Regions from separate parts of the Hahella sp. KA22 genome, predicted to be linked through region 3. Evidence: predicted binding sites of a transcription regulator. Region 3 holds the regulator's gene; each other region holds the start of a gene.
The links. The regulator PhoB, encoded in region 3, activates phosphate uptake and scavenging genes when phosphate is short. The targets are predictions, from matches to a motif close to TGTCATANNNNTGTCANA.
Positions count from the first base shown of each region.

Region 1 (10,934 bases), 1.6 Mb from region 3:
TGACGCAGGCGGCGCTGAATTGTTCCGCCCCTGGCGCCGACACAAGGCTGCGATATGCGACTTTCCGCATCCCGCTTGTAATTATGGGGACATCAATTGAATAATACGCAGCCCCCTTTTATGTTCTATATATATGTTTCTTATAGGCCAGTTCCCGGCAGCGGTTTAAGTATGCATGAAATCAAGAAATCAAATAAGTTGCTCCACGTCTGTTATGAAATTCGTGGACAAGTGCTCCAGGAAGCAAAACGCCTGGAAGAAGAAGGCCATCGAATCCTGAAACTCAATATCGGCAACCCCGCCCCATTCGGGTTTGACGTTCCGGAAGAGATCCAGCAGGACGTTATTTACAACCTCAGCCATGCGCAAGGTTATGCGGATTCTAAAGGTCTGTTCGCCGCGCGCAAGGCGGTGCAGCATTACACCCAGCAATGCGGCATCGCCAACGTGGATATCGAGGATATTTACCTGGGCAATGGCGTCAGCGAGCTGATCGTCATGGCGATGCAGGCGTTGCTGAACACCAATGACGAGGTATTGATCCCCGCGCCGGATTATCCCCTGTGGACCGCCGCCGTTACTTTGTCCAGCGGTCGCGCCGTCCACTATCGCTGCGATGAGCAGTCAGATTGGTTCCCGGACATTGCGGATATCGAAGGCAAGATTACCGAGCGCACCAAGGCGATCGTCATTATTAACCCCAACAACCCCACCGGCGCCGTCTATTCCCGGGAATTGTTGCAGCAAATCGTAGAGCTGGCGCGCCGCCATCGCCTGATCGTCCTTGCCGACGAGATTTACGACAAGATTCTCTACGATGAAGCAGAGCACACCTGTATCGCCTCATTGGCGGACGATCTGTTGTTCCTGACCTTCAACGGCCTGTCCAAGAACTATCGGGCGGCGGGCTATCGCGCCGGCTGGTTGATCGTCAGCGGAGCCAAATTGCGCGCCCATGACTACATTGAAGGCCTGACCATGCTCAGCTCCATGCGTCTGTGCTCCAACGTGCCAGCGCAACTTGGTATTCAAACCGCATTGGGCGGCTACCAGAGCATCAACGACCTGGTGGCCCCGGGCGGACGTCTGCTGGAGCAGCGTGACACCGCCTACAATCTGATTTCGCAGATCCCCGGCGTCAGTTGCGTCAAACCTCGCGGCGCCATGTACCTTTTCCCTAAAATAGACCCCAAGGTACTGACCATCCACAATGATGAAAAAATGGTGCTGGATCTGTTGCGGCAGGAGCGCATCCTGATCGTTCAGGGCTCCGCCTTCAATCAGCCGGACACGCAGCATTTTCGTCTGGTGTTCCTGCCGAGGGTGGATGAACTGGAGGGCGCGGTTGGCCGTATCAGCCACTTCCTGCAAGGCTACGAACAGTAATTCGTCGCCTTTGCGGCGGACGCGCTCCGGTAAGCGTCCGCCTGAATAGAGAAATAGCGAACTAACCGAGAATTGAATTGTGCCAGAAATACACATAGAAGAGTTCTACAAGGACGCAGCCAAGGTCCTGATTCAGCTCTATAACTCTTTTCCCCGCAAAAGCGCCGTCTTTGTGGAGGATATTTCCGGCGCGGACACGCCGGACGAGTTCGGGCTGCACAGTGTGCGACATCAGGCCTGTTTCGCCGCCATGATCTGGCTGTCGGAAGAGGGGCTGATTCGCTTTGTGGACACCATCAGGCAGGAAGCCATCGATCAGGCGGTGCTGACTCAGCCGGCCTTTTTGAAACTCAACAGTCTGGCTGTCAATCAGGTAGTCTCGCCGACCCTGCAACGCTTCATCACAGCTCTGGAAGAAAGCGGCGACGCCATGCCCAATACCGCCATGAGCAATATCCAGCTCATAAAGAAAGCACTGCATAAAGCGACCTCCACGCAATTGGCGGAACTCATGCAGTGCATCCTGTTTGCACCTGCGCAACCCTGATAGCACTTAGGCGCCATCTCCTTTGAGCTCGCCAGATACGCAAGGGTAAACCCGGTTTACCCTTGTTTTGAACATTCGCTTTAACGATCCCGACTTCAGGGCTGAAACGCCGCCCCTACTGCCCGACCGACATCGGCAATCGTCTTGTTGCGATCGTCAAAAGCCGCCTCCGTCTCTGTGATATACACGGCCACAATCAAAGGCTCGCGCCCCGTTGGCCAGATCACCGCCACGTCGTTGGTGGAGCCATAGGCTCCGCCGCCGGTGCGATCGCCGATGCGCCAGTCTTGCGGCAAACCTGCGCGCAGCTTGGCGTCGCCAGTTTCGTTGGCGAGAAACCAGTTGGTCAGTTGCTGACGGGACGCGGGCGACAGCGGAGAATCCAAGAACAGCTTCCTCAACGTAGACGCCATCGCCGCTGGCGAGGTCGTATCACGCGGGTCGCCCGGCGTTGCCTCGTTCAGTTCAGTTTCCCACCGATCCAGACGGGTGATTTCGTCCCCCAGACCACGCAGATACTCCGTCAATTTGGGCGGACCGCCGACCGCTTTCAGCACCAGATTGGCTGCGGTGTTATCGCTTTTGGTCATGGCCGCATGACACAACTCTCCCAGAGTCATTCCCTCTCCGCCGATACGGTCTTTGGTGACAGGAGAATAGGTCACGATGTCCCTGGCTTGAATCTGTACGCGGCGCGTCAGATTTTCCTCACCGGCGTCCACTTTCGCCAGCAACGCCGCACAGGCCAGCACTTTAAATGTACTGCACAAAGGAAAACGCTCCTGTCCGCGCTGCTCCCAGGTCCGACCGGTCTGCGTATCCAGCACCATCACCCCCATGCGCGCGCCCAACCGATCTTCCAGTTTCGCAAAAACCTTTTCCAACTGAACAGGCTTATCCGCCGCTGCGCTGACGCCGGAAAGCATCAATAGACCGCCTACGCACGCTGATCCCAGTAACGCCGCCAAACGACGACGCGTCACCAAAAAACTCATAAGTATCTCCAAGATTACTCGCCATGTTGAATGAAGTGACTAAGCGTTGATCTATCAACCGTAGAAAAAGGGTTTGGCTTGCAAGCACAAATTATATTTATACCAAACCAGCGACGAAGCCCTTAACGCTTAGGGATCGATAGCTTATGATTCAGAGGAATTGAGAACAAACGACCAATTTTTGCATTAGCTATAAATAAAATTTGGGCATACATGGCCAGACCACACCTTCCTCTTAACGCCATCCGAGCTTTTGAAGCAGCCGCGCGACACCTGAGCTTCACCCAGGCCGCCATTGAACTTTGCGTCACTCAGGCCGCCGTCAGCCACCAGGTCAAAGTGCTGGAAGAACGACTCAACGTGAAGTTGTTCAAACGCCTGCCCCGCGGACTCATGATCACACCAGAAGGCGAAGCGCTGCTACCCACCGTCAATCAGGCGTTCGACCGTATGTCAGAGGCGTTGTCCCGACTTGAAGGGGGCCAAGTTCGCGAAGTACTGTCGTTGGGTGTAGTGGGAACCTTCGCGGTGGGATGGTTGCTGCCGAGGCTGGCGGACTTCCAGCAGCAACATCCCTTTGTGGAAATACGCCTGTCGACTAATAACAACCGTGTGGATATCGCTGCGGAAGGCCTGGATTACGCCATCCGGTTTGGGGACGGCGCCTGGCATGGCGTCGACGCCGCACCGCTTTTCGAAGCGCCATTAACGCCTTTATGCATCCCCGCCCTGGCGGAAACGTTGCGTACGCCGGAGAATTTGAGCGGACACACACTACTGCGATCCTATCGCGCCAACGAATGGAGCAACTGGTTCGCCGCCGCCGGCATGGCGCAACCGGCTAACCTGATAAAGGGCATTGTTTTCGATTCTTCCATCGCCATGATGGAAGCCGCCCTGCAGGGGGTGGGCGTGGCGCTGGCGCCACCACTGATGTTCGCCCGCCACCTCGCCTCTGGCGCTATTCAACAGCCATTTTCTTGCTTCATTTCAGAAGGCGGGTACTGGTTGACGCGACTGAAGTCCCGAGCGCCAACGCCAGCAATGGATGCGTTTCAAGGTTGGATAACGCAGCGTGTGGAAACGGAGAATCTGTCCCGCAAGGAGCAAGGGTCAGCCTGAGCCAACCGGACTGGCCATGAATATCGCCACTCGCGCCAGTCCCGCATCGCGATGCTTCTGGCTCTCACCAAACGCATCGCCTTCTATCGTAGTCAGTAGATTCCTTCTCTGCGGATAACGAACAAAAATAAATTTATCCCAGCTATCCTGCAGCATGCAGTCCGGCTCTCCCGCCAACAAACAGATCGGCGTTCCGCCATATACAGGAAACGCGCCTCGCCGCATGAGTTCAAATCCAGCCAATTTGGCGTAGCGATCATAGGCCTCCTTGCCGCTAACGGAAGGCTCGGGCTCTGCTCCCTCCTGATACTCCGCTATCGCTTTGTATTTATTCAGGTTGTAGACAAACAAGGGCGCATCCAGGTTTTGACTTCGAGCAACCTCCATCTGAGCCTTATCAGGCCAAATCGCCGCGTTTTCAGCCGCCCAACCGGCAGCGGGCGTCCCCGTATCACGAACGCCTTTAAACACCTGAATCAGCCCGGACATCCATCTCACCATCCGAAACAGCCAAGGCGACTCAGGAACCACCGCCAGTACCGCCCACGACTCACAATGCCTCCGTAAAGCTTCGCCATGAGTCGCCATAAAATTCAACGCAGCCTTGGGCGAAGGAAACTCATCAATCAGAATTTCATCCAGCCACATCCCTTCCCTTGCGACCGGGTCCGCCTGCACACGGAACAACCGCTCGCCTCCGCACCGATTCACACTCTCTCGCAGCCAACTCAGATACGCCTCGCCGCGCTTTATTTTCAAATGAAACACCAGAGCGACCTTTTCCCCCTCCGCCCGCTTCTCCAGCTCTTCACATGCATCATCCAGAAAAATCGAAACCGTCACGCTCCTTCCACTCCCTAATCAAACCTCAATCCACTTTTTTGCGCCACGAACAATGGCGAAAACCTCGTTGAAAAACGCCCCTCTCTTACACTTGCCCATCTTTAGAGCTTTACGTTTTAAAAAGCGTATTCCGCACCCTGATCGGTTAATAATCTTTAATCCCTGGTTTATTGATTTTCCCCCACCCGAAACATATTTTCCCAGTAGGCTTATCCCTTTAGTTTGAGGCGACTATGTTCAGGATTCTACTGTTTCTGGCAACCAACATTGCTGTAGTGCTTGTTGCGAGCGTGACGTTGCGGCTTTTGGGGGTTGAACCCTATTTGCAGGGCAGCGGACTGAATCTCACCTCGCTTCTTATCTTCTGCGCCGTATTCGGCATGAGCGGCGCGATGATATCGCTCTTCCTGTCCAAGTGGATGGCGAAGATGTCCACCCGCACCCAAGTGATCGGGCAGCCCCGTGACGCGGTGGAGCGCTGGCTGCTGGACACAGTGAGAGAGCTTTCCAGCGAAGCGGGCATCAAGATGCCGGAGGTGGGGATTTTCCCCGCCCAACAGTCCAACGCCTTCGCGACAGGCTGGAACAAAAATGACGCTCTGGTGGCGGTCAGCGAAGGGCTATTGCGCCGCTTCAGCAAAGATGAAATTCGCGCCGTACTGGCCCATGAGATCGGGCATGTCGCCAATGGCGACATGGTCACCCTGGCGCTGATACAGGGCGTTATCAACACCTTCGTGATGTTCTTCGCTCGAATAATTGGCAACATTGTCGACAAGGCGGTCTTCAAAAATGAAAACGGTCACGGCATCGGCTTTTTCATCACCACTATTTTTGCTGAAATAGTGCTGGGCATTCTCGCATCCATTATTGTCATGTGGTTTTCCCGTAAACGGGAGTTCCGCGCCGACGCCATGGGCGCCAAACTGGCGGGTTCTGGAGCCATGATAGCGGCGCTGCAACGCTTGAAAGCCGAGACGCAGTCGCCGAATGAAATGCCTGACACGCTGACCGCTTTTGGCATAACCGAGGGAGTCAAACAGGGTTTTAAAGCCCTGTTCTCCAGCCACCCTCCCCTGGATGAGCGTATCGCCGCTCTTGCCGCCAATCGTTAAGAACCGTTAAAGCTCAGCTCAACCAAAAAAGCCCGGTTTAGACACCGGGCTTTGTCGTTTCGCTCTATGCATCCAAGCGACATCAGATTGATTACTTGGACAATTGCAGCTCATGCACAAAGCCGCTGATGACGATTTTCGCCGCATCAGACAACCCGGTGAACTGCACGCCATATAGATACCTGAAAGGCGCATCATCCTGATCCATGATGGTGCGATTGCGAATAATGCCGGTGACGTTGAACGTTTTGGTGATATCCGCCACCGTCAAAGCGAAACGCAGAATCACTTCTTCTCCGGCGTCCCCCAGCTTTACGATGGATTTCACCCCGGCGCCGGTCTTACTGATATCGATAATCACAGCCTCTTTCGGCCAGTCGCCCAAGCCAGTATCGAAGTCGCTGTTGACCTGAGTGTGAATTTCGACCTTGAGTCGTTCAGCATTGCGTACTTGCAGCGCCAAAAGCTCTTTGGGGTATTCCAGATGGACATGGGCGAACGGCTGAAGCGCCATGTGCTTGACCTGACTGGTGAAAGCGCACACTTTATTCTTCGCTACAGAGCGCACGGTGAACGGGCGATCCTTTTTCAAAATCAACTGTTTGCCATCCACGACAGGCGTTGTGACCATTACGCTTTGTCCAGGCACAAACCCGATTAACCGCACATGATAGCGCGCACTCTGGTCCATGCTCTCCAGATGCAAAGGATCGCCAACTTGCAGTCCCAGCTTTTCAAATGGTATTTCCACATCCTTGGGAGAATACACCGCTGCTTTATCACCCACTCAGCCATTTCTCCAAGACTAGTATCCAGCGACGTCTACATTGTAACGCCTTTATTCATGCCGGAATGGATTGATCGCCTCTTTCCGTGACGATAATTTCGACAGTTTAGTATCGACCGTCTGTCGCTGCTTGTGAGCCCGAATAGTCATTTTTTTGCAATGATTCACAAATAAGCGCCAATTCAGGTTGGTTTGCCTTTCAATATATTATCGTCCACTTTTCGAGCTTTTTCGCATTTTCTATCGATAATGCCTTGGGAGAGCCTTCCTGAGCCTGATGGCTCAAGCTGACGCCATGGGCTAATTTTAGATATAAGGACGTCTGCCGAGAGCAAAAACGCCGAAAACAGATGTCCATCTCGTGTCACGGGATCGTCATGAGACAAGTTTAGGCTGGTGCAAACTCTGGAGGTCCGGGCAAATGCAAGCGAACAACTGGCGTAAATCGGCAAGCGAGACTGGCGACGACGAACGCATGAACGGCGCCGCCATCATTACGGAAAACGGCGAAGAGATCCCCATCACTGAGGCAATGATTCAGCAGGCGCTGAAAGCAATGGAGGATAATTGGAATCCGTGGAGCCGCCAGCACATGAATATGCGCCAGCGGCAGAAGGGCTGAGCTATTTCGAGCTGAGGTTAAACCCAACCGCGCTCAGGGTGGCCAGAAGATCCGCTTTGCCGCCCTTGAGTTCAATCTTGATGCGATCAAACCCTCTGCGCACGCGATACTCTCTGCGTAAACGATCAAACTCTTGCGCCCGTATGGGCGCATCCAGACGCAAGGTGCGCTTCAGCTGACTATCATCGTGGCGCACGTCATAACTTGCTCTGATCGCCGTGTGCAACGCCCAGTCTGGATCTACTCCAGAGGAAAACGCCATTCTGCGCAGCGGCGGCTCGGGCAAAAACTGCCCCAGTTTGTGCCTTACCGGCAAGCCGAGATAGCGGCTCAGGTGTTGATATATGATCTCTGTTCCCGCCGTGCGCCCATCCAGTGTGTAGCCCGCAATATGCGGCGTAGCGAAGTGGCAAAGCATCGCCAGCTCCACATCAATAGCGGGCTCGTTGTTCCAAACGTCAAGCGCAACGGTCAGGCCATCCCCTCTCTGCAGTCGACCCTTAAGCGCAGCTTCGTCGATCACTTCGCCGCGACAGGTGTTGATCAGGATCTGGTCCGAACGCAGATTCTCGATCATCGCCGCGTTCAGCAAACCCTGCGTTGGGTAGGGACCTGAATCCGTCAACGGCGTGTGCAGCGTGATAATGTCGCACTGCAATACCTCTTCCAAGGGAAACAGATTCTGCTCTCCAGCAGCTTCTCTGGGAGGATCGTTGGATTTCACCTCAAGCCCCAGCAAGGTCAGCGCGCGTTCAAGACGCCCGCCGATTTCACCGCGCCCGATAATGCCCACGGTCTTGTCTTCCAGCTCGAAACCCAACTGTTCGCTAAGGACGGACAGACAGCTCACCACATACTCGACCACTGCGCTGGCGTTGCAGCCTGGCGCATTACTGAACCCCACCCCCCGAGAAGTGAGGTAGTCCATGTCGACGTGGTTGCAACCAATAGTGGCGGAGCCGACAAACTTCACGCCGGTATTTTCCAGCAGGCGTTCGTCCACCCTGGTCACGGAGCGCACCAGCAGCACATCTGCGTCACGCAGGTGCTCGTTGCTGATTTCACGTCCCGGAAGAGTATGAATTTCTCCCATTGATCCGAAAAACGGCTGCAGTAGCGGAATATTCTCATCTGCAACTATTTTCATCTTCCCTTTCCTCTTGGTCGGTATGCTCGGCTACTGCAGTAAATCATCATCCGGGTGAATCAGAGCCAGCTCATGACCCAGGTATTTCTCCAGTTCCGGAATCAGGAAGGAATCATCCTCACAGGCGAAGCTGATGGAGACGCCCGTCGCGCCTGCGCGCCCGGTGCGTCCGATACGGTGAACGTAATCTTCCGGGTCGTCGGGAAGATTGTAATTGACTACGTGAGTCACGCCATCGATATGCAGACCACGGCCCGCGACATCAGTGGCGACCAACACACGGAAGTCGCCTTTACGAAAGCGTTCCAGCGTCTTCACACGTTTCTGCTGGGGTAGCTCGCCGGATATCAGCTCATTTTTGATGGAATGGCGATTCAAGGCTTCCGACAGACTGCGGGTTTCGTCGCGGCGGTTACAAAATACGATCACGCGACGGGTTTCACTGTCCTTCAGCAGGTTCACCAACAGCTTGCGCTTGGCGCTGCTTTCCACCATGTAAACGCGCTGATCCACGGTTTTGGCGGGAAGGTGATCCACCGCCAGCATGACTTCCACCGGTTCTTCAGTCCAGCGCCGCGCCAGATTTTTGATGTCTTCGCTGAAGGTCGCGCTGAACAGCAGAGTCTGCCGCTCTCTCGGCGTCGCCCGGACAATGCGTTTGACGTCGGGAATGAAACCCATGTCCAGCATGCGATCCGCTTCGTCCAGCACCAGCACCTCCACCTGATCCAGATAAATGTCGGCGCTGGTGAGATGATCAAGCAGACGGCCCGGCGTGGCGATCAGCAGATCCACGGCTTCGTCCCGCAGCTTTCTGCGCTGGCGATCCAACTGCGTGCCGCCAATGACGGAAATGATGTTCAGTTTCAGGTGTTTCGCGAGCGCACAGGCGTCTTTCTCGATCTGTAGCGCCAGTTCCCGTGTCGGCGCCACCACCAATGCTCTCGGCTCACTGGAGAAACGCTCTTCCGTTGGGATCGGGTTGGAAACCAGTCGCTGTAGAATGGTGATCAGGAACGCGGCGGTCTTGCCGGTGCCTGTCTGCGCCTGACCGATCAGGTCCACTCCCTGCAGCGTGTGCGGCAGCGTCTGCCCCTGAATCGGAGTGCAGCGCTCAAAATTCAGATCGCGAATAGCCTGCTCAAGTTTTGGATGTAAATTCAGAGAAGAAAAGAGGACGGCGTTATCCGTCGTTTGATCACTAACTGTCATGATTTTTGAAGATATTCCCGGCAAACCGACGTAGTCCAAACCACATACTTTATGCGATGGGCGACTGGACCTGCAATGTTTGCAATAAGTTGTTTAAAACAAGCCCGCCAACGCCTCATTCGCCAACCGCCCGCTCTTCGCGAAAAGCTCAGTGAATGGGATATTGAGAAGCTTATCCGCGGACGCTCCATCGCGCACCGCTTATTTGGGTTATTCCGGGATCTCCGCAAACATTCATATCTTATCCAGTGCAAACAGAGACAGTCCGAAATTTTCCCGCCCTATGTATGTGTCCAAAAAACAGTCCAGAAGTTGCTGGGCGCGCGGCGGCAATCCTTCTTGCAGATAGCGTCGCGCCTGTTCATGAACGGCGGCCTTGAAGGCCTCTTCCCCGGCGGCGCCTTGACCGTCGAGATTGTCGAAACTAATAAAAAACTTTACGCCGCAGGCTTCCGCCAGAATCCACTCCAACGCCTGCGGCTTCACTTCAACCCGCTCAAACTCCGCCTGACGTTGGGCGCTGCGGCCATCCGGCTCGTACCAGTACCCGTAGTCGGTCAGTTGGCGGCGCGCTTCGCCCGCGATGCACCAGTGAGAAATCTCATGCAACGCGCTGTTCACAAAGCCATGAGCAAAATGGATTTCATTGCAACCGCCTGTGGCGGAAGCGGGTAAGTAAATAGGCTCGCCTTCTCCCCGCACCAGCACTGTATTCAATGTTTCCCGGAACAAACCGTCGAATAAATGCTGTAAGTCATGCGCCGTAGCGGCCGGCATGGAGAAGTCTAATCTGGAATAACTCGACAACGCGTAAAAAACCCCGATGCGTGACAGCTCCGTGTCGCTACAATCAAGCCGGGCGGCATGCCCGTCTTATGGACGCCCCATCGCCCGTGCGAAGCACTTAGAGTATAGGCGTTGCGACACATTCAGGCGGATCTTAAAAATAGTTTAACTTAACCGCAGAAAGTCGCGCAGACAGGGACCTTGGATTATGATGGCCGATTATCGATTTTATGGATAAGGTAATCAATTGTAATTTCAACGAGAAGTTCAAGTTTTTTGAACCTTCAACCCAGTAAATTGTCATATTGAACCAGTCCATACCCGCGCAACCGAAGGGACGCCCGGGGAACAGGCGCGCTGGATAGCGCCAAT
Region 1 covers NZ_CP035490.1:2,892,747-2,903,680, reverse strand. The annotation lists gene EUZ85_RS13015 (pyridoxal phosphate-dependent aminotransferase) at 172-1,386, shown strand; gene EUZ85_RS13010 (hypothetical protein) at 1,466-1,933, shown strand; gene bla (class A beta-lactamase) at 2,029-2,916, opposite strand; gene EUZ85_RS13000 (LysR family transcriptional regulator) at 3,142-4,050, shown strand; gene EUZ85_RS12995 (Dimeric alpha-beta barrel) at 4,042-4,893, opposite strand; gene htpX (protease HtpX) at 5,127-6,008, shown strand; gene EUZ85_RS12985 (flagellar brake protein) at 6,100-6,795, opposite strand; gene EUZ85_RS12980 (PA1571 family protein) at 7,217-7,417, shown strand; gene pdxB (4-phosphoerythronate dehydrogenase PdxB) at 7,419-8,564, opposite strand; gene EUZ85_RS12970 (DEAD/DEAH box helicase) at 8,595-9,776, opposite strand; gene EUZ85_RS12965 (elongation factor P hydroxylase) at 10,011-10,553, opposite strand.
Region 1: the regulator PhoB is predicted to act here: its motif matches at 7,158-7,175, upstream of EUZ85_RS12980 (PA1571 family protein).

Region 2 (10,934 bases), 560 kb from region 3:
TTTGTTCTCTTCAAACCATTCCTTGTTGTTATTTGCCTGCAACTGCTGAAAAAACTTAAAAAAGTCCGGTGAAAATCCAGAAAATTCCGCCATGGTAACGCCGCCTCCCTCTTCGCGAGTGCTCGCCTGAATTCGAAGTACAAAAGCATAAACCCACGTTTATAACAGGAAATATCCCGCTTCGACTATGACGAATATAGCGAATAGATAAACCGCCGCGATCCCCACGACCGCGGCGTGTCTTTGCACTTTTAGTTATTAACGTGGCAATGATATTGGCATGTTAATCACCAGGCGCATGGACGCGCCTGCGCGGCGACAAGCCTCGGGAGACAGGGCCTGACATGTGTAGGCCCTGTCGTTGCAGACAAGCTATTTGTCTGCCTGATTAATAGTACGCGTTACTGGCAAGAAGCCGCGTAGATTTCCTGCGCCCATCCCGGGTTATCAATGAACGGATTGCGGTTGCCCTGGCGTTCATAAATACGCTGGTTGCGGCGTTTCTCCCAAGCGTCCACCGGGTCCTGGATATGCCATTGCAACAGCTGGCATAGCTTGCCCAGTTTAGGGTCCTTGGTCCCCGTACCGGAATAGTTGACGAGTTCCAGGTTGGGCGTACCGCTGTCATCGCCGCCTTCATAACGTACGTCCATATAGAAAATCATGCGCGCCACATCGCCTTTTACAGCATCTCTGGGCTCAAAGCTGTCGGCGTCGGTCTTGTTCTCCGGGGCTTCGCTGATCGCGCTGCCTCCCAAGTCGAAATCTTTATTGCCGCGTTCGCTGTTGATGGAAACATCCGCCGGCCGCAGGTGATGGATGTCCGTGTGCGCGTATTGGCTACTGTTGCTGAAACCATGACTCTTGGGCCATACGTGCTCCCGGTTCCAGGCGTCGCCGGAATTGGATTGACCGGCATTGTCATCCTTGTCGATGGAGCGGCCGGAATACAACAGCATGACATGGCTGCTGTCGTCAGGATCTTCATCGGTGTACTTGAGGGCGTCCCAAACCTGGGAATAACTCATCGCCGTATGGTTACGCAAAATCCCATTGAGCGCGGATTTCAGCGCCGCCCCGGTTTTCCCGATGGCGGAAGAGTAATAACCGTCCACGTCATCGTTTCCGTCATCGCCACCGCTGTCGGCGCTGTAGCTCATACGCAGGCTGAGCCCGCTGTAATCGCTGTAGCCGCTCACCATGACGTGATAATCCCCTGCGGCGGGCCCCTTAAATTCGCAGGTTTCGTTGTTGCCCCCCTCGTAGGGGCGACAGTCATAAACGGAGGTTGTCGGCGCCGCGCCGAAACGCACGAACAAATCCGCATCGCCTTTACCGCCGGACTGTTCGAACCTGAGATTGACCGCGCCGGAGGGGACGCTGCCGACATAGAAAGTTTGCGAGCCCGCCGCGCCTGCCAATTCAGTCTTGGCGACGCCGTTGACGAGAGTGTCATTGGTCGGCGAGTCGTCGCCGGGTCCTTGATCAGACCCACCGCATCCGGCGTCAAGATCGCCCACGCCCGGCGCGCCTGCTGTAGCGGCGACGGCCCAGTCCTGTTGGGTGTCCGTATCATCGCTGGCGAAACGCATCAGAGACACATTCTGCGCATTCAAATACCACTGAGACACCGCCCCTTCCCACGCCACCATGTCCACTTCCTGGGCGCCTTTCATCAGTTTGACGAAATCTCCGGAATTACCGAGGCTCAGAGACATCCCGGAAAGCGTCGGATTCATCCCGAACAGGCCCTGGAACCCAGCGGCGTTTTTCGCCACGCTGACGTAGGCGCCGGCGGCGATCACGCCACTCAACGGATAAGCGCCGCCGTTGTCCTGCAAACTGTAGTCCGCCAGATTGACGTTCTGGCAGGACGGATTGAATATCTCCACCCACTCTTGCGACGCATCATTATCAGGCGCGTCGTACAACACTTCACTGATCAACAATTCCCCATGAGAAGACGGGCAGATCATTTGCCCCATCGCCCCCAGCAGGATCATCCATACGTTCTTATTCATTTAACTGGCTCCAGGTTATTAATGCCGGGCGTACAACTGGAATACCCTACGTGGCCGCTATGACAGCTTATGGTTATTTTTGTGACGATATTGATAGCCGGTTTCTGGTCAGCAAAGAATAGGCCGTACAGGTGAAATGGTAGACGTTATATGGACTAAGACTGCTACAACAGAGAGTTACGGACGGCTTACGCGCACGCAAAGAGCGCGCAGGAAGGCGCAAAGTCAGAAAAAAACAAAAAGTCAGAAAAGACGGATATGAAGGTAAGAAAGATTTAGGCGGATGCGGCTTTACGGATGATCTCTGGATAGCCGACAACCAAGGCTTCGGGCTTATCCTGATAAAAGCCGCGCTCGCGCAGCATCTGATGCATGCGAGGCAGGTTATAACCAGGGACAGTGGGCAACGCATGATGCTCGCAGTGATAATTCACATAATGCGGCGCAAACAATAGACGTTCCCACCAACGCGCCAGAGTGGTGCGCGTGGTGTCGCGCACGTCATCGGAGGACAACGCCGGCATGGCCCCATGCTCAGCGACCTGACGCACGCGGATGATAAAAGGATACGTAAAGATATAGGCGACCCACCACAGCAGATAAACTTCCCAATGGCCCAGCCCCACACACAGCCCTAAAAAGCCGCCGTGCACCAACAGCAGATGACTGAAGTTACGCAGCGTGGTGCGACGCACCTCCGCCTTCTCCGCGTGTCGCGTTTGCACACCCATGGATACGGCGTTGCCAGGTCTGCCGGTATTCACATACAGCAAGAGCGCGAGGGCATTCTTCAGCCCGGACTGTCCGGTGAAGTCACGGAATATCTTGCGTCGCATACTGGTTTTAGTGACTGGGTAGCTGCGGATATTGCCCACGTCCGGATCTTCGTCCGTTCCGGTTTTAACGTGATGGATAAAGTGATATTTGCGATAAAAAGGCAACGGAACCAGCACCGGGGCGCCAGCCAGCCAATGCCCCAACTGATCATTCAGCCACTGGCTGCGGAACCAGGAGCGGTGGGAACAATCATGCAGCAGAATGCCCAGCGCCAATTGCCGGTTGGCGAGCACGACAAGCGCCAGAATCAGAGTGAAAACATTAGGATAGAGAGCAAAAAGCGCGCTCACACCGACGATCAGCCCCCAAGTAGTCACGAAGCCCATCATGCCCCGAAAATTGGAGCCCTGCCTTAATTCTTGTTGTTCTTGTCTGGTGAGATAGCTGTCGAGTTTCATAGCCGTCATCTAAAGTGTGAACGCAGATTCATACTATTAAGATTACCGGCGCCGGAGAATGGCGTAATCTTCCAAACCATTGGCGAAAACGCTCAATAAATACTCATCCATAAAAAAACCGGCGCTGTTTCCAGCACCGGTTTTCTCGTTACTTTCAGATTATGCGATCGATAATGCGTCAGCTACCGATGCGGCCGCCGCCGGACTTATTGATCGCCACTACGGAAGGACGCGGCGGCAAGTCGTTGCGGAAGTCAGGCCAGCGTGTAGTGGGCTGATCGTAAGTACCTTCTTCGCCGGGGTGTTGCACCGAGCAGAAGAAAGACTGGTTGTCCGGGGTGAAGAAGGGTCCGCACAACTCCGCCTGTAAGGGCGTGCGCAGGAAGTGCTTGGTCAACGCACGCGCTTCGCCGGATACCGCACAGGCCCACACGCCATCGGCGACGCCGTCTTTGTATGCGCCGTCAGTGGCGATCCAGAGATTGCCGTGATTATCGAAAGCGCAGTTGTCCGGGTCGGCGAACCAGCCGTTGGCGGAAATATCCGGGTGATATTTAGCGCCTTCCGTCTGCGGATTGCCGGCGATAATGAACATGTCCCACATAAAGCGATCCGCCGTGTGGTCGCCATCTGGCGGCGTCATTTCGATAATATGGCCGGACTGGTTTTTGGCGCGGGGGTTGGCGGCGTTGGTGTCGCCATCCTTACGCTTGCTGTTATTGGTCAGCATGACGAACACTGAGCCCGTGCGCGGATTCACTTCCACATCTTCGGGACGATCCATGCGGGTGGCGCCAAGCAGATCCGCCGCCTTACGCATATCAATCATGACATCGCCCTGATTGCGGAAGCCGTTGGCCGCGGTCAGCGGGCCCTGGCCGAACACCAGCGGACGCCAGGTCACCAGACCGCCGTCAGTGAACTCCGCCACGTATAGCGTTCCTTCCTCCAGCAGGCGCATATTGGCGGCGCGGTTGCTGGGGTCGTATTTGTTCTTGCTGACAAATTTGTAGACATACTCGAAGCGCTGATCGTCGCCAGTGTAGGCCACCACGTGGTTATCCTTGTTGACGAAGACGTTACACCCCTCGTGCTTGCAACGACCCAGGGCAGTGCGCTTTTGCGGCTTGGAATCGGGATCAAACGGATCAATCTCCACCACCCAGCCTACATGCAAGGGCTCGTTGGGGCTTTTCGCCAGATTCCAGCGATCATAATAGTTGGCCCAGGCGTATTCGTGTTCGCCAGATAAACCGAAGCGCTTGTAGTTTTCCGCTTCTTTGGTTTTGGCGGGATCGCCTTTGAAGTAGTTCTGCACATTTTCTTCAGCTGTTAATACGGTACCCCAGGGCGTGACGCCGCCCGCACAGTTGCCGTAGGTGCCCAGGGTTCTTACTCCGTCCTGAGAAATCGCGGTGCGCAAACGGTCACTGCCGGCGGCGGGACCCGTCATGCGCATTTCCGTTACCGGAGTAATGCGACGGTTGTATTTTGAGCCTTGAACCACCGCCCATTTGCCATCGGTCTTCTTGATTTCGATGATGCTGAGGCCGTGCGCCATCATATCGATATCCGCCTGCGCCTTGCTCATCTGATCCGTCTTCGGCGAACCTGGGAACATCAGCTCGGAAATTGTGTATTCGTGGTTCACAGCCAGCAGGCCGTGATCCGAATTGTCGGAACCCAACGGCAATGACAGGAATCCAACGAAATCGTTGTTGTAGCCAAACTGTTTGGCTTGCGCTTGCGCGCTCTGGTTACGAGGATCAAACGCCGGTGCATCCGCTAACACTTTATCGCCCCAGCTAATCAGGACATCGTGTTCATAACCGGGCGCCACGTGGAATGTTTCGTCCTGTCCATGAGGCAGCTCAGTGAAAGTCAGTTCACCCTTGTCCGAGCCGGCCATGATTGCACTGCAACCAGTCAGAGAAACGCCTGAAGCCGCCGCCCCAGCAGCGAAACCACGCAAAACGCCACGACGGGAAGTCCGCGCCTGCAGGATGTCAAAGAAACTCCGACCCTGCTCAGGACTGGAGGGAATGTCATCAGAGTCTTTTATTTCCCAACCATATTGAGGATGTTGTACAGTCATTTTTTTTACCTTAACAGCGTTGATCCGACAGCACTTTTACTGCAAGTAAATGACAGTTTCGTGAACCACGCCTGTTCCGGCTAAAGATTTTCGTTAGGAAAGCAGTACCCAAAAACAAGCATGCGCCTGGGCTGCGACACATCGCGGACCAACCGCTGAACAACAAGAGAAGGAGCTTTCCATGGAACAAAAGTTCATCCAGCTTTACGACGAATACACACACTCCACCATGAGTCGCAGAACCTTCATTGACCGCCTGACCAGACTGGCCGGCGGGACCACTGCGGCGATGGCGCTTCTGCCCCTGCTGGAAAACAACTACGCACGAGCGGATACCATCGCCAAAGACGACGCGCGCATTATCAGCGAATATGTCGAATACCCAGGCGGCGAAAGCGTCATCCGCGCTTATCTCGCCAAACCCAAAGACACATCCGCACCGCTGCCAGGCGTAGTGATCATCCATGAGAATAAAGGACTGCACCCACACATTGAAGATGTGGCGAGACGGGCGGCGCTGGCGGGCTTCATAGCCCTTGCTCCGGATGGGTTGTCTCCTCTGGGAGGCACGCCGGACGATCAGGACAAAGCCCGCGGTATGATCGCGCAACTGGATGGAGAAAAAACCCGCGTGGATTTTGAGGCGGCGGTAACTTATGTCACAAAACGCGAGGACTGCAACGGCAAAGTGGGTTGCGTCGGGTTCTGCTGGGGCGGCGCCATGGCCAACCAGCTGGCGGCTCATTCTCAAGATCTCGCCGCCGCCGTGGCCTTTTATGGCAGGCAGGTAAACGCCGCTGACGCCGCCAGGATCAAAATCCCGCTGCAACTGCATTATGCAGGTTTGGATGACCGCATTAACCAGGGCATCCCCGACTATCGTGAAGCCCTGGACGCCTCAGGCGCGCGCTATGAGCTGCACATGTACGAAGGCGTCAATCACGCTTTTCATAATGACGCCAACGCCGCGCGCTATGATGCGAAAGCCGCTCAGTTAGCCTGGGAGCGCACCGTCGCCTTCCTTAAACAAGCATTGGTCTGAGGCTTACTCCGCCCCACTTTCCGCTTCCGACGCGGGTGCTTTCTCCGCGTCTTCCCGGGGCGGAACCGGAGCGAAGTAGCCCACCAACAGCAACACTACGCCAACACTGATAAAGGCGACGATACGGGCCACCGTGCCCGTGCCGGAAAGATCGAACAGGAACAGTTTGGCGACTACCGCCACCATCAAGCCGCCGCCGACCATCCACACCGAGCGATGCGCCCTGCGCGCGCCGACCAGCATGCACAGCATGCCCGCAATGCTCCACAGCAGACTCATGCCGCTCTGCACCACGATGGACGACACCATGTCATCGAAGCGGTAAGGGATAGCCAGACTGAAATGGAAAGCGCGGAACAGGGACGCGTTGAGCCACAGGAAGCAAAACGCCGCCACCACGCCGTATGAGGCGACTCTTTGTTTAAGTGCATCCAGCGCGCCATGGCGACGCACTTCCGTCCACAACACCCACAAGGCCAGCAGGTTCACCAGATCAAGTGGGTTCAACAGCGCCAGCCCCTTATTCGCTGGAGCAACTATGTTACTCCACAACATCCACAACCCAACGCTCGCCAGCAAGGCGCGAGGGAGCCATTGCAACAGTTCCTGCGGGTAGCGCGCAAACGGCCAGACCGAGGACATGCCGCGCCGCAGAGCCAGCAACGCCAGAGCGGGAACCAATCCCCATATCGCCTGCCCAGCCATGGTTTCAGGGTCATATTCGCCGGTGATTTCAAAATGAATCTGCCAGGTGACCGCGAATACCAGAGCGAATAACATCACGCAATGAAACAGGCCTATTGGCGCACGTACGCGATCCTGCATCAGGCGCAGGTATCCGAAATGCGCCGCCCACGCCACTGGGTACGCTAACCAGCCGGCGTTGGCGTATAACGCCCGGTATTCCAGCACATAAATGAACAAAACAAATAATATCGCCGGAGCCAGCAATAGCGCTGGGTAAGCCGCCGTCGTCCATTGGAAACGCAGGTATGAGAGCGCAAAGGCGCCGGTGAAGAACGTGTAGAACAGCAGAAACGCCGACGCCTCCATCGCTGACGGATACTGCTCAATAGCCTCGGTTCCGCCCGCCAGCGACCCTAAGGCCACCGCCACGCCCAGCACCAGAGCATTGACCATTTCCGCCGGCGCAAAATATCGATGCTGCTCGCCGCGCCTGCCGAAAATCCCCGCCCACAACGCATACGCCACCAACGTCATGGACGCCAGGAAGTCCGCGTTCAGCCACGCAATAGTGCGTGCGTCTACTTGATAGTGGGTAAAGAGGTAAACCACTCCAATGACAAAACTCGCCATCGCCAACCAGGGCAAATGCGGCGAACGCCATCTTCCCGCAAAGAACTGACAGGCCATCGCCGTCAACACCGTGAACAGACTGCCAGCTATCGGCAGGTGCGTATCGGCGATGTGGCGATGAATCTCAAATAGACCGCCCGCCATCCACCATGCATAAGCCCACAGAGACAGAATAATCGGAGCCCACTGCACTTCCTGACGCAACAGGCGATCCTGATAACGCGTCGCAATGCGAGCAGTGAGGCCGCCTGCGATGGTCACCAGCAAAGCGCCAATAAAGTCAGCGTTCAACACAAACCATTGCGGTTCCTGGGATGGCGGCTCCGTGAGATACATAGCGCCGCCGAACAGCATCAATCCCAATCCGGAAAAGCGCGGCAGCAGTCGCTGTTGGCGCGCGCCTACCCAAAACAGGGCGACGCCTTCCACCGCCCACAGCGCAGAGGTAACGCGCCCGTCGAAGGCGAGAGGAATCGCCAGAGTGAGAAACGCAACCGTCAGCGCCAGATAGCATTCATACAACAAACGCATTTGAGGACGCGCGCGCACCAGCAAACTCAAGGTCAGATAGAAAATACCAACGCCTGCGCTGCTCCAGGCCATAGCGTATTGCGTGTCCTTAACCATCAACGACTGTAGGGCGATAAACACCGTAGGCGTCCCGAACACCAGGGTTCCATCCACCAGGCCCTTCAAATTGGGGGGCTGACGCGAGGCGAACAGCAGGGCGATCAAGCTATACATCACCGCGAAAGCGATCAGGAAAGGCTCGGTGGAATGGAAGAACATAGGGGTGTAATACTGCGCGCCCCAAACCATGCCAATGCCAAAGGTGAAAACAAACCCCAGCCAGTTCAACGTGCGCCAGGACTTAAACCAGGCGATGGCGGTAACGCCCAGATTGAGAAGCAAATAGTAAGTAAACAGCTCCACATGGGAGCCCTGCCCGGTAGAGGCCAGAATGGGCGCAGCGAAACCGCCTATGACGCTGACCGCCGCCAGCGCCTGTGCGTTTTGCAAGACAGCAATCAATACGCCGCAACACACCACCGCCACCATCAATGAGAAGCTGGTCAGTGAAGAAAGTAAGCCATGCAGGCGGAAAGCGGCGAAGATAGTGATGTACAAAAGGCCAATGGCGCCGCCTTGCATAATGAGGCCATAGCCCTGGTTTTTGCGACGCAAGCGCCAGCCGATGGCGAACATGGCGGCGGCGCCCGCCGCCACGCCCAGATAACGCAGCTCCAGAGGAATAACCACTTTTTGCGACGCGTATTTCAGTAGAAACGCCACGCCGAAAAACAGAATAATGACGCCCACCCGCACGACAATATTGCCGCCGGTGAAATAGTTGGTCACCCAGGCCACCAGCTTATCGGCCAAATTGGGAGGCGCCGGCTCAGCAGGCGTGGGACGTAGAGGTTCAGGTTGAGCAACCTCAGCAGGCGCCGCCGGCGCAACGACAGGTTCTTCCTGCGCTGGCTCAGTTTCGGTCATGGCCAATGGTGTAACAGGCGCCTGCTCCATCGCGACTGCCGGTGCAGGAGACGGCTCTATATCCAGTTGCAGGTCTCTGATATCAAGGGAAATATTTTCCTCTTCTTTGACCTCATCCAACGTATTCACGTTTTCCGTCACAGTGTTCGGGGCAGAGGTCGAGGCCGTCGCCATCGGTTGCGACGAGGTCGCTGTATTCAGGTTTGAGGCGAGAGGGATTTCCACCCTTGGCGGCGGCGCAGCGACAGGCTCAGAACGGGCCCTTTCAAATGCGCTGACTTTTTTCTCCAGCTTTTGCACTTTCATCTGTAAGCGATGGAAGCTGGCCGCCAAAGCGCCCAACGCAGCGCCCATCAATGCGCCTCCGAAGGACTGCAACGCGGCTCCGCCGACCACCGCGCCGACTATCAGAAGAATAAGAATGTCCATGCTGACCACGCACCTTGAATAGTTTTAAGAGCAAAACTGAATCGCCGATTTGAACTCACCGTCCGCGCGCCGCATCTACGCAGGCAAATAGCGCAAAGCAACGTTTTTTTCTTTTACATCAATTATTAACGGTAGAGCTGATTTCAGCCATCTCTCAACATGTAGGAGCGTTGAAAAAAGCGGAAGCTGAAACCGGAAAGTGTCGGATTCCGCCATGCGAGGTATCGGGTTTCAATACCTACATGGCGATACAATCTGACTGGATCGCGCTTTAGCGAACCTGATAGGAAGGGAGTCGTAAAGGCTCTTCGTTTAACGCCGCAAGTTGCTCACGCAGCTCCAGTATATGATCTCCCCAATAACGCGCAGAGTTGAACCAGGGAAAGTTGCGCGGAAACGCGGGATCGCTCCAACGACTGGCCAGCCAGGCGCAATAGTTCAACATGCGTAACGTGCGCAACGCTTCAACCAGTCTCAGTTCAGAAGGACGGAAATCATAGAATTCGTTATAACCCTCGACGATCTCCACCAACTGCGCAGTGCGGTTGGGACGGTCGCCGGAGAGCAACATCCAAAGGTCCTGTATGGCCGGCGCCATGCGGGTATCGTCAAAGTCCACGAAATGCGCCGCATCGTCACGCCACAGCATGTTGCCTACATGGCAATCGCCATGAGTGCGGATATAAACAAAGTCGCCGCCATCACCGATGATTTCTTCCAGCGCCTGCAATAAATCACGCGTCAATGAATCATAGGAAGAGCGTAGTTCACTGGGAACGAATTGTTCCTGCACCAACGCCACCGCGTCGCGGCCAAAACTTTGCGTATCGATGCGCGGACGATGCTGGAAGGGCTTGACCGCTCCCACCGCGTGAATACGGGCCAACAGACGACCCAAGGTCAGCAGGCTGTCGAAATTATCCAGTTCCGGCGCATGGCCGCCTTTGCGGGGAAACAGAGAGAAGTGAAACTCTCCCGCCTGCGGCAGCGTTCCTCCATCGTTCAGGCGGAGCGGCGCCACCACGGGCAGCTCCGCCTCCACCAGTTCGTAACAGAACTCATGTTCTTCGAGAATTTGCTCCCGGCTCCAGCGATTTGGCCGGTAGAATTTGGCGATCAGAGGATCGGCGCCTTCAACGCCTACCTGATAAACGCGGTTTTCGTAGCTATTAAGGGCGAAAATACGTCCGTCGCATAAATAGCCCTGGCTCTCGACGGCGTCCATGATAAATTCGGGGGTTAAAGCATCGAAAGGATGTGTGTTCGGCGCAGTCATGTTGAGATCCTGTATCCAAGTG
Region 2 covers NZ_CP035490.1:702,632-713,565, reverse strand. The annotation lists gene EUZ85_RS03140 (DUF2461 domain-containing protein) at 1-93, opposite strand, end outside; gene EUZ85_RS03135 (endonuclease) at 402-2,021, opposite strand; gene EUZ85_RS03130 (fatty acid desaturase family protein) at 2,297-3,256, opposite strand; gene EUZ85_RS03125 (PhoX family phosphatase) at 3,435-5,351, opposite strand; gene EUZ85_RS03120 (dienelactone hydrolase family protein) at 5,533-6,393, shown strand; gene EUZ85_RS03115 (DUF2339 domain-containing protein) at 6,397-9,636, opposite strand; gene EUZ85_RS03110 (serine/threonine protein kinase) at 9,908-10,912, opposite strand.
Region 2: the regulator PhoB is predicted to act here: its motif matches at 5,389-5,406, upstream of EUZ85_RS03125 (PhoX family phosphatase).

Region 3 (10,934 bases):
GACCGCTACATATTCGGTTATGGCATGGACTACAAAGGCTACTGGCGCAACGCACCTGGCATCTACGCCGTAAAAGGTCTTTAAGCTAAGCCCGCCCGGGCGCTAAACCAATTCACTAACAGGCGATGTTGGTTCCTTACCTCTTATGCATGAAGCTAATCTGAGTCAGTTTTTGGTGCTGATCACCGCGGCGGTCGTCGTATCGTCGCTGTTCCGGCGCATGAACATACCCTCTGTCCTGGCTTACCTCGCGGTGGGCCTCGGCGTCGGTCCCACGGCCTTGGGATGGGTGGACGACGTGGAAACGATCCAGGTGCTGGCGGAGTTCGGCGTGGTATTTCTGCTGTTCTCCCTCGGGCTGGAGTTCTCTCTGGCCAAGATGATTGCTTTACGCAAGGTGGTGTTCAACCTGGGCGGTTGGCAGGTGGCGGTGAGCAGTCTGGTGATCTTCGGCATCGCCCGGCTGTTCAAAGCCAGTACGGAAGAGGCCATTATCATCGCCGGAGCTCTGGCGCTTTCCTCCACAGCGGTGGTCAGCAAAGAGCTGGTGCAGCGCAATGAACTGGGTCTGCCTCACGGCGTCATGTCAATGGGGGTGCTGCTGTTCCAGGATCTGGCTGCGGTTATCTTTTTGATTCTGATCCCGTTTCTGGCGGGCGGCTCGGACAGATCCCTGGCGGCGGCACTGGCCATCACCCTGGGTAAAGGCGCTCTGCTATTCGCGTTGATGCTGGCGATTGGTAAATACGTGCTGCCGTTTATTTTCACGGAAGTCGCCAAATCCCACTCGGAAGAACTTTTCGTTCTGACCGTGTTGATGGTGTCGCTGCTGGCGGCGGCTTTGACCCACAGCTTCGGGCTATCCATGGCGCTTGGCGCGTTTATCGCCGGCATGATGCTGTCGGAAACCCACTATAAACATCAGATTGAGGCGGATATTCGCCCTTTCCGCGACCTTCTGCTGGGCCTGTTTTTTATCAGCGTAGGCATGATCGTGGACTTTCAGGAAGTGCTCGCCAACTGGCCCTGGATTCTCCTCATCACTGCAATGCTCCTGCTGGCTAAGGCGACGCTGATCGGCGCCCTCGCCTATCGTCACCAGAAAGACAGAGCCGTTGCGCTGAAGACCGGCCTGTACCTGGCTCAGGGCGGCGAATTCGGTTTCGCTCTCTTCGCACTGGGCGAAAAGTTCCAGCTGATATCCAAACAAGCTGGCGCAGTGGTGATCACCACTGTCATTCTCAGTATTACGTTGACGCCCTGGCTGATGAATCTGGCGCGCTATCTCAGCGCCCGCTTCCCTTCCGATAAAGGACAGGGTGTCGCTCAAACCCGCGTGGAAGCGTTGACCAACGCCTGCTCCGAACTGGAAGGCCACGCCATTGTCTGCGGTTTCGGCCGGGTAGGACAGACCGTCGCCCGCTTCATGCGTCGCAGCAGCATGCCCATGACCGCCGTGGATAAGGACCCTGTGCGGGTAAAAGAAGCCGCCGCTGCTGGCGAGCCTGTGCACTATGGCGACTCTGAACGGCTGGATATTCTCAAGGCGCTGGGCCTGGAGCGCTCGCGCCTGCTGATCATCACTTACGCTGATGTGGACAAGAGTCTGGCGGTCATTCGCAAGGTCCGCTCCACCGGCTCCAACGTGCCGATCCTGGTGCGCACGGCGGATGACTCAAAAATGTCGTTGCTGCAGGAAGCGGGAGCGACGGAAATCGTGCCGGAGACGCTGGAGGCCAGCTTGATGTTGGTGACTCAAGTGCTTACCCTTATGGGCGCGCCGGCCAGGAAAATTCATCGTCAAATTGAGGAAGTGCGCCGTAGCCGCTACAAAATGCTGCACGGTTATTACCCTGGCATTAACTCCCAGTTGGTCGGCGCTGACGGCACGCCGCTGGAAAAATTACATGCGTTGACGCTACCGGATGGCGCTTACAGCTGTCATCGCTCTCTGGCGCAGATGAAACTGGCCGCCTGTAATGTCGATAGTATTCGACGCGGAGATGAGGAATTCTTCGATCCTTCCGGCGATTTTGTTCTGCAGCCCGGCGATACGCTGATTCTGCATGGTTCGGCGGATCAAGTTGAACAGGCGGAAAATAAGTTACTGGGCGGCTGAGCTTGAACACAGTGGCAAACCACATACTAAATCAGGATTCTGTTTGGCTATGAAATCCCAAGGGCGTCCACTTCCATCCCTGGCGGAACAAATCAAGGCGAAATTGCCGGTTTATATCGATCTCACGCGACTGAACCGTCCTATCGGAACCTATCTGCTGCTCTGGCCAACGCTGTGGGCGCTATGGCTGGCTGCTGAAGGCTCCCCCTCCCTCAAGAACCTGTTCATTTTCGTTGTCGGCGTCCTGCTGATGCGTTCGGCCGGGTGCGTCATTAACGACTATGCAGACCGACGTATAGACATGCATGTCGAGCGCACCAAAAGCCGTCCCTTTGCACAGAACCGGGTGACGGAAAAAGAGGCGCTGACCTTGTTCGGCGTTCTGGTCGGGGTCTCTTTCATTCTGGTGCTGTTCACCAACGCCCTGACGATTTACCTCTCAGCCGGAGCGCTGGCGCTGGCTTCAACTTACCCCTTCATGAAGCGCCACACTTACCTGCCCCAGGTCGTACTGGGCGCGGCCTTCGCCTGGGGCATACCCATGGCTTTCGCCGCGGAGCTTGACGCCGTGCCGCAGCAGGCATGGCTGCTGTACACCGCGACAGTGGTATGGACTGTCGCCTATGACACCATGTACGCCATGGCGGACAGGGAGGACGACCTCAAGATCGGGGTTAAATCCACCGCCATTCTATTTGGCGAGGCGGATCGCGCCGCCGTGGCGGGCTTGCAGGTATTAACGTTGGGCATCCTGTTCATGGTCGGCGCGCAATACGAGCTGGGCATTTACTTCCAGGTCTCCCTGATCGCCGCCGCCATGTTGTTTGTGTATCAACAGCACCTGATTCGCGACCGCAGTTCCCAGCACTGTTTTAAGGCCTTCCTCAACAATCACTGGGTTGGCGCAGCCGTTTTTCTTGGCTTGGTTCTGGAGTTTATTTTCCGTCCCTAAAGCCCATTCCGCCAAGCTTACAGCCCGACTGCAAACGGTCGGGCTCATTTCCATCACATTAATTAAGCGCCTGTCATATACTTGTAACAAAACGCCGTTGTAATAATTCGGCAATCGAGTATTCAAAAAGGTGTTTTGCATGGCAAGCAAACAAGTTCTCATAGTGGACGATGAGCCCGCCATCCGGGAAATGATCGCAGTCGCTCTGGAAATGGCTGACTATGACTACCTGGAGGCCGGGGACGCGCGGGAAGCGCATGCATTGATCATTGATCAGAAGCCGGACCTCATACTGCTGGACTGGATGCTTCCCGGCGTCAGCGGCATTGAATTCGCACGCCGGTTAAAGCGAGACCAAAACACCTCGGAAATCCCTCTCATCATGCTCACCGCCAAAACCGAAGAGGACAACAAAGTCCAGGGCCTGGAGGTGGGCGCAGACGATTACATCACCAAACCATTCTCTCCCAGAGAACTGGTCGCGCGCCTGAAAGCAGTGCTGCGCCGCACCGCCGTACAAGGCATGGAAACCCCCATTGAGGTCGAAGGACTCCGCCTCGATCCAGTGTGCCATCGCGTCACCGCCAAAGGCGATGCGCTCAACATGGGCCCCACGGAATACAAGCTCCTGCAGTTCTTTATGACGCATCAGGAACGGGTGTATACTCGCGGGCAGCTTTTGGATCAGGTATGGGGCGGCAATGTCTACGTGGAAGAACGCACGGTGGATGTGCATATTCGACGTTTACGCAAAGCGCTGGAGCCCAGTCATCATCATCTGGTTCAAACCGTGCGTGGGACGGGTTATCGCTTTTCGACCCGAGCGCCATAAGCGCCGCGATCCGTCTTAAAAAATAAATAATTCCAAAAGAAGTATTCATAAAACGCATGCGCAATCACTGGCGTCATTATGTACGGCTACTGGTTTACAGTTTGCTGGGCTGCATCATTGTCGGCCTTATTATCGGTTCAGTAGCCTGGGCGCTGGTGTTCGGTCTCACCGCCTACCTGGGGTGGACGCTCACCCAGGCGTTTCGCATGCACCGCTGGCTGTACCAGGCGAAAATGGAAGACCCTCCCGAGAGCCGCGGATTATGGGGAGATCTATTCGACGGCATTCATCGTCTCCAGGTTCAGCACTATCGTTCCCGCGATCGACTGCAAGCCATGATCGACCGCATCCAGGAATCCACCAACGCCCTTAAAGACGCTGTCGTCATGACCAACAGCGAAGGCGCTATGGACTGGTGGAACCAATCCGCGGAGAAGCTGCTGGGCTTCAAATATCCGACCGACCGGGGCCAGCTGATTTACAACCTGATCCGCACGCCTATTTTCAAGCGCTACTTCACCTCCAAGAAATACCAGGAGCCGTTGATCCTCAACGCCCCCAATAATCCCAACTTGAAGTTACAGTTTCATATCACACTGTTCGGAGAAGACGATCGCCTGCTACTGGTGCAGGATGTGACGCGGCTATACCGTCTGGAAGAGATGCGACGGGACTTCGTTTCTAACGTATCCCATGAGTTGCGCACGCCATTGACGGTCATATCCGGCTATCTGGAGACCCTCATCGACAACGCCGATGAACTGCCTCCTCGCTGGAATCGCGCCTTGAACCAGATGCAGCAACAAGCGCAGCGTATGGAAGCACTGGTCAATGACTTACTGCTGCTTTCCCGCATAGAGAATGACGGCTCCAACTTCAAAGCTACGTTGGTGGATGTGGATAGCATGCTGCGCGCTATCTGCGACGACGCCCGCGCCCTGAGCCAGGAAAAAGGCCACCGCATAGAGCTGAGTCTGGAGAGCAGCGCCGGGCTTACCGGCAACGAAACGCAATTACACAGCGCTTTTTCCAATATCGTTATGAATGCAGTGAAATACACGCCTCCCAATGGCGAGATTCGGGTGCGCTGGTTCGAGGATAAGAAAGGCGTGCATTTCGCCGTCAGGGACAGTGGCATCGGCATTGATCCCCTGCACATTCCCAGACTGACGGAACGTTTTTACCGAGCTGACCCTTCACGGGCTGCAGATACCGGCGGCACAGGGTTGGGACTGGCAATCGTCAAGCATGTCCTGATCAATCATGACGGCGAGCTGGAAATCACCAGCCACATCGGCGAAGGCAGCACCTTCACCTGCCACTTCCCGCGCACTCGCATGGCTTCTGCGGAGGCGTTAGCGGAAGCCGAGAATGTCAGTGATTAACCAGAGTTAGAATTTGGCGATAAACTTGGACAGCGACGCCATCTTATCCGGGTCTTCATCCACAAACCGAATAACGATGCTGATAAAGTCCGTGTCCACCCGCTTCTCCACTGCCTGCAGCATGTGCACGTAGCCGTTAATCCGTTCCAGAGTTTCACCATCGTCGACCTCTATATCCACCACGGCGGGATCAAGAATCATCGGAAACTTCTGCCCCCGTTTGGCGATCACTTTCACTTCAGTCAAAGTAATGGCCTTGATCACACAGGGCAGGTTGAACTCAGCAAATCGAATCTGCGCCAGCGCTTTCTTACCTGACGTTGGGTCCGGCGCTGGTTTTTTAGGAGATGTAGAACCACCAGTCAGCAGGGCTGCACTATCTGCAAACGGGCCCGGCGTCACGGCTGGAGTCGAAGCCTGCTTGGCGCTGTCAGACGCCTGCATCAATACAGAAGCGGAATCGGAGCCCGGACGGGCCGAAGAGGACTTTTCACCAGCAGCGCGTTTAAGCTTGGCGGCCAATTGCTTGTTGACTTTCTGCGCCAGCATTTCAGGACTGAAGGGTTTGCCCAGATAATCGGAAACGCCGCTTTGCACCGCCTCTACCACATGGCCCCTATCCCCCCGGCTGGTCACCATAACGAAAGGCGTCTTCTTGTAGGCGTCTTGTCCACGCGCCCACTGCAATAACTCCAGCCCCGACATTTCCGGCATTTCCCAGTCGCACAGGATGAGATCATAGTGCGTCTTATTCATCAGGATCTGCGCTTTCTTCCCGTTGATGGCTTCTTCCACCGTCACCTGAGGAAAATAGGTTCGCATCGCCCGCTTGACCATATCACGGACGAAACTCGCATCATCAACCACCAACACCTTTAAAGCCATGTCAGAGCTACACTTTCCGTTAATCACATAACTATAAGGCTAGCACTGTCTGACAAAATTCCCACTTTATTCAGTACTTAAGCGGCGGCGTAGCTATCACGCCGCCACAGCAGGATCACCTCACAGCTACGCCGGCGCCAGAAGCGGGGTTCGCTTTAGGTAACTGACCGTGCTCTTCCAGCCAGAATTTAACGCCGCCGGCGACCGCCGCCTGCATGGACACCAAATTCACGATAGGAATCAAAGTGCTGCCCCAAACGCCCAGGCCGAAGCCCAGCGTCCGACTGCGGCGCTCGCGCATGAAACGAATCACGTCATCAATCTTGCGCTTGTTGTTATCCGCAGGGTAGTCCACAAACTCAAGCGCCATGATCCATGAAGAGAACACCGCCCAAAGCAATGGCGACACCAAGTTCACCACAGGGATGAAGCTAAGCAAAAATAACCCCAGCGCACGCGGAAGATAATAAAGGAACTTCTTGATCTCACGCCAGACACTGGCGGGAATATTCATAATCACTTGTTTCCAGGGGGTATCTTCATCCACCTCTTTTCCAGTCAACAACTTCTGCGTCTGTTCCGCCAGCAAACCATAGAAGGGAGCGCCAACCAGTGTGGCGACAAACACAAAGGTGTAAAACACCAGAATGCCCACCAGAATGGCGAAAACCAGCCATACCAACCAGCGCAAGAAAGATAGCCAGTCTGGTAGCCAGCTGACCATGGCGTCCACCCAGCCGGAAAAGTAAGCGCTCATGCCCCAGATGAAGCCTACAAATACCAATATATTGATAATCAAAGGGATAATGACAAAGACCCGCAGCTTGGGATGCTGAATCAGGCGAAACCCTTCCAGCAGGTCGTTAAAACCTTTAGCGAATAATTTCACGCTCTTTTTCCTTTCTGCCTCATACAAAAAAATTGTGATAGCCGCCGTTTAACTCAGTTTAAAGGTTCCGCGCTAAGGCGAAACCGGGACGCGCTCATTTTCATTTGAAATGTACGCAATTGACGGTAGCGCATATCCACCTGTAGCAGATGCGTCAACGCATCTCTTAGCTCAGGGTCCACAGCGCAGCCGAACATGATCGCAGATATGGCGTTGGAGGGAAACTTACAAAGGGACAATGCCTCACCATCCCATAGTATTTGTTTCTGTCCCGTATCCAACGGGCGCAACAAGCGCCACTCACCCTCTCCAGAAAACTCAGTGGAGCACTGAAACAAAGGGCTGAAGCCGAATGCCCCAGTTTGTGGTCTCTCGTCACAATATTCGACTTTTTTGAACGTTTGCGGACTGTCTTGATAGCGCCCGTCCATTAGTCCCGCCTTATCAGGATCTATCTCCAGTGCGACGCCACGATGGCGATCCCCCTGACACCGCCACAGCACAAGGCTTTCAACAGTTTCGAACAGACCAAGCACCCCCAGTGACAGCATAAAACGAGGGTTGAGAAACAAAGGCTCATTTGCGACTCCCTGCAATAAAATGGCTTCTATTTCCTTGCGTTTATGCTTGGCCTGCTGCAGGTAATACTCGAAGGTGACCAGACTGCTCAGCTCCTCGGGAAGCGCGTCATATTGCCGCTTTACTTCCGCCACGAACTCCGCTTGAGTGATATCCCTGACTGGAGCGGCCGCCAAAGGGAGTTCTGGACTCAGAAAAGGATCGTGCAAGCCGTCCAGCCCACGGAAAGGCAATTTGCCTTCTCTCAAGATGGTAATGCTCAGCTTGTCGGCGTACAGATATAATTTCATGTTTTGATGCCCAGGAAGCGCTTTCCCATGTTTAGTTTGTCTCAATTATATAAAAGCTTGATCGTTCTTGGAGGGCATTGGTCCGCCCGTGTCGCCTTCTACGTACTGATGGTGGTGGGCCTGGTCATTGCGCTCACTCCCAACGAGTACACGCCACTGGGGACTGTGAACGATAAAATACGGCATGCGTTTTCTTTCGCCGTAATGAGTGGCATGGCCATGTGGAGTCACCGCAATAGCCGGGTCCTTCATGTTTTTATCGCCATGACTTGCTATGGCCTGCTCATTGAAGGCCTGCAAAGCTTTATTCCCTATCGGGACGGCAGTCTTGGAGATATTGTGGCCAATACTATCGGCATTGCGATTGGCGTGTCCCTGGCGAACTGGCTGGTAGTGTCCGCGCGTCCGCCCAAAGCATCCTACTGAAGCCACCGTCGAGTTTCCCTGGCGAGCAGGCTTCTACAGAAAATGCACTAATGTATTAGTAGTAAGAAATCAGCCCAACATGTTGTGCGAGATATCTCACAAAGCCGTAGGAAATTAGCGGAAGTTACTGTAATCATTACGGATTTACTTGCTGAGACATTTCGTAACACGTTGTTTTATATAACCTTTCTAAAACAGACTGAGTTAAGCGGCGTACCCGCTCTTGAAGATTGTCACAAAAAGGCCATTCGGCCCGAGGTATATTTACAACCGTCAAGGCAGACAAGGAAATGGAATCCAGCCAGGATGGTTTCTTCGCAGGAAGCGAAGGGAAGCAAGGATAAGGAATGATGCTTGAGGGAATTTTTGGAGTTAATCCAGGAATAAAACAGGATAAAGCTGGCGCATAGGATGGCGCTTTACCAAGGAACGGCGGATGGGAATCCAAAACCTATTCCAAATGAGGCGACCTGATTAGTCGCCTTTTTTTCGCCTGGGATATGGCGTCCGCTCTCGTAGATTCTCACTTCATTAAACTCTTCTAACTCATTGAGATCAGGAAACGTTCTGCCAGATGCGGCCTTTTTCAGCTCATATCCAGGCGCAACCAGATTACGCACCCGCGAATCCGCTAACAGCACTTTAGACGCTCTATCCCGCCATTCCGGCAACCATTGCAGGTTGTCTCGGTCGTAGAGAATATCCGCCGCCGTGATCACATCAGGCTTGTTGGCAGACGGCAGCGTCTCACACACCCTCACTTGCACCCCATTCAACGCAGCATTCTCCGCCGCCGCCACTTGCGCAGCCGAATCCAGGTCACAGGCCAGGACGGCCGAGGCTCCCGCCAGCGCTGCGGCAATCGCCACCACGCCGGAACCCGCTCCGATGTCCCACACCGTTTTGCCCGCCACCAGCTCAGGGTGATCGAGAATATATCGCGCCAACACCTGCCCACTGGCCCAGCAAAAACTCCAGTAAGCCGGTTCAGCGACGACAGCCTGCGCCTCCTCATGGGAGAGCGGTCCTTCCATTACCACAGGGTCGAATAAATAAAGATGGATTTCAGGAATAAGCGGCGGCGCGCCCACTCGAAGAGCGCCGCGAGGCAAAGTGCGTTGCAGCAAAGGCAGCAATAAGTCCGACATGAGAAGTTAATCCGCTACTGAACGTAGATTATCGAATAAGACGAAAATTCCAGAAAATAGCGGCCATTATGTCACAAATAGCGCCAAATCGCGGAAATCTGGTTATGAAAACCTTCCGTCATCTCTTGCTTGAAATTTGCGTCAATATTTCGTCACACCTACGGAAATGCACCTATTGCGCGGCTAAGCCCACGATTCTGCGTGTAAAAGCGCTTGGCAGAGCGCCGGCTTCTGCTAGACTAGCGCTGTCTGGCTTCGATGTCCGCACGTTCGCCGTCATCTTTTGCACTGCAAAAACCAACCTCACCTGTCCCAGGTGGCGAGCGCTGACGCATAAGAACTAAAACCGCTAAGGAGTCTTCAATGGAGAACCTAGATCAGTATTTAGATAAAGCTGTCGAGCTGGTGATGGAGTACGCGCCACAATTGCTGCTAGCCATCATTACACTCGTGGTAGGTATGTGGCTGATCAACAAGGCGCTCAAATTCACCGACGATCGCCTGCAGAAAAAGTTTGATCCAACACTCACCAAGTTTGTTCACAGCCTTGCATCAGTTGCCCTCAAGGCGATGTTGCTCGTCAGCGTGGCGCAAATGGTGGGTATTGAAACGACTTCCTTTATCGCTGTTTTAGGCGCCGCCGGCTTGGCTATAGGCCTGGCGCTACAGGGCAACCTGTCGAACTTCGCCAGCGGCATTATGATCCTGGTGTTCAAGCCTTTTAAGGTTGGCGATGTGATAGATGGAGCTGGCTATATCGGTACGGTCAGGGAAATCCAGATCTTCACGACGATTTTGATGACCCCGGACAATCGCCGGGTCATTATTCCCAACTCCAACCTGGCCAATAACCCCTTGATCAACATTGCAGCGGAAGCAACCAGACGAGTGGACATGGTTTTCGGCATCAGCTATGACGACGACATCGACAAGGCAAAAAATATAATTAAGTCAATGCTTGAAGCCGATTCACGTGTGTTGAAAGACCCCGCTCCCGTCATCGCCGTGCTGGCGCTGGCGGACAGCTCCGTCAATATCGCTGTGCGCCCCTGGGTCGTTACTGCCGATTATTGGCCGCTGTATTTCGACATGCATGAGAATGTGAAGAAACGCTTCGACGAAGAAGGCGTGACAATTCCTTTCCCGCAAAGGGATGTCCACATTTATCAAGAAACTCAATAAATCCCTTAATCCCTGTTTTATTTTGGAAAGTTCTCCCGGGCCGGTCTGGCCAGGGAAAAGACTACACTAAGAGGTGGCAATGAAAGCAAAACTACTCCCATCTATTTTACTGATGAGCGCCATCGCTTCCGCGCAACCGGCGTTCGCCGACGGGCGTGAGAAAGGCGCTTACTTCACCGGCCTGCTCGGCTACACATTCTTCGACCATGAGCGTCAAATTGAAGACGATCCGAACCTTGCTGCAGGC
Region 3 covers NZ_CP035490.1:1,266,896-1,277,829, reverse strand. The annotation lists gene EUZ85_RS05700 (hypoxanthine-guanine phosphoribosyltransferase) at 1-84, shown strand, start outside; gene EUZ85_RS05695 (monovalent cation:proton antiporter family protein) at 146-2,119, shown strand; gene ubiA (4-hydroxybenzoate octaprenyltransferase) at 2,169-3,071, shown strand; gene phoB (phosphate regulon transcriptional regulator PhoB) at 3,211-3,903, shown strand; gene phoR (phosphate regulon sensor histidine kinase PhoR) at 3,960-5,288, shown strand; gene EUZ85_RS05675 (response regulator) at 5,295-6,173, opposite strand; gene cysZ (sulfate transporter CysZ) at 6,289-7,062, opposite strand; gene EUZ85_RS05665 (DUF2971 domain-containing protein) at 7,116-7,931, opposite strand; gene EUZ85_RS05660 (VanZ family protein) at 7,959-8,357, shown strand; gene EUZ85_RS05655 (methyltransferase) at 8,777-9,505, opposite strand; gene EUZ85_RS05650 (mechanosensitive ion channel family protein) at 9,869-10,687, shown strand; gene EUZ85_RS05645 (OmpA family protein) at 10,767-10,934, shown strand, end outside.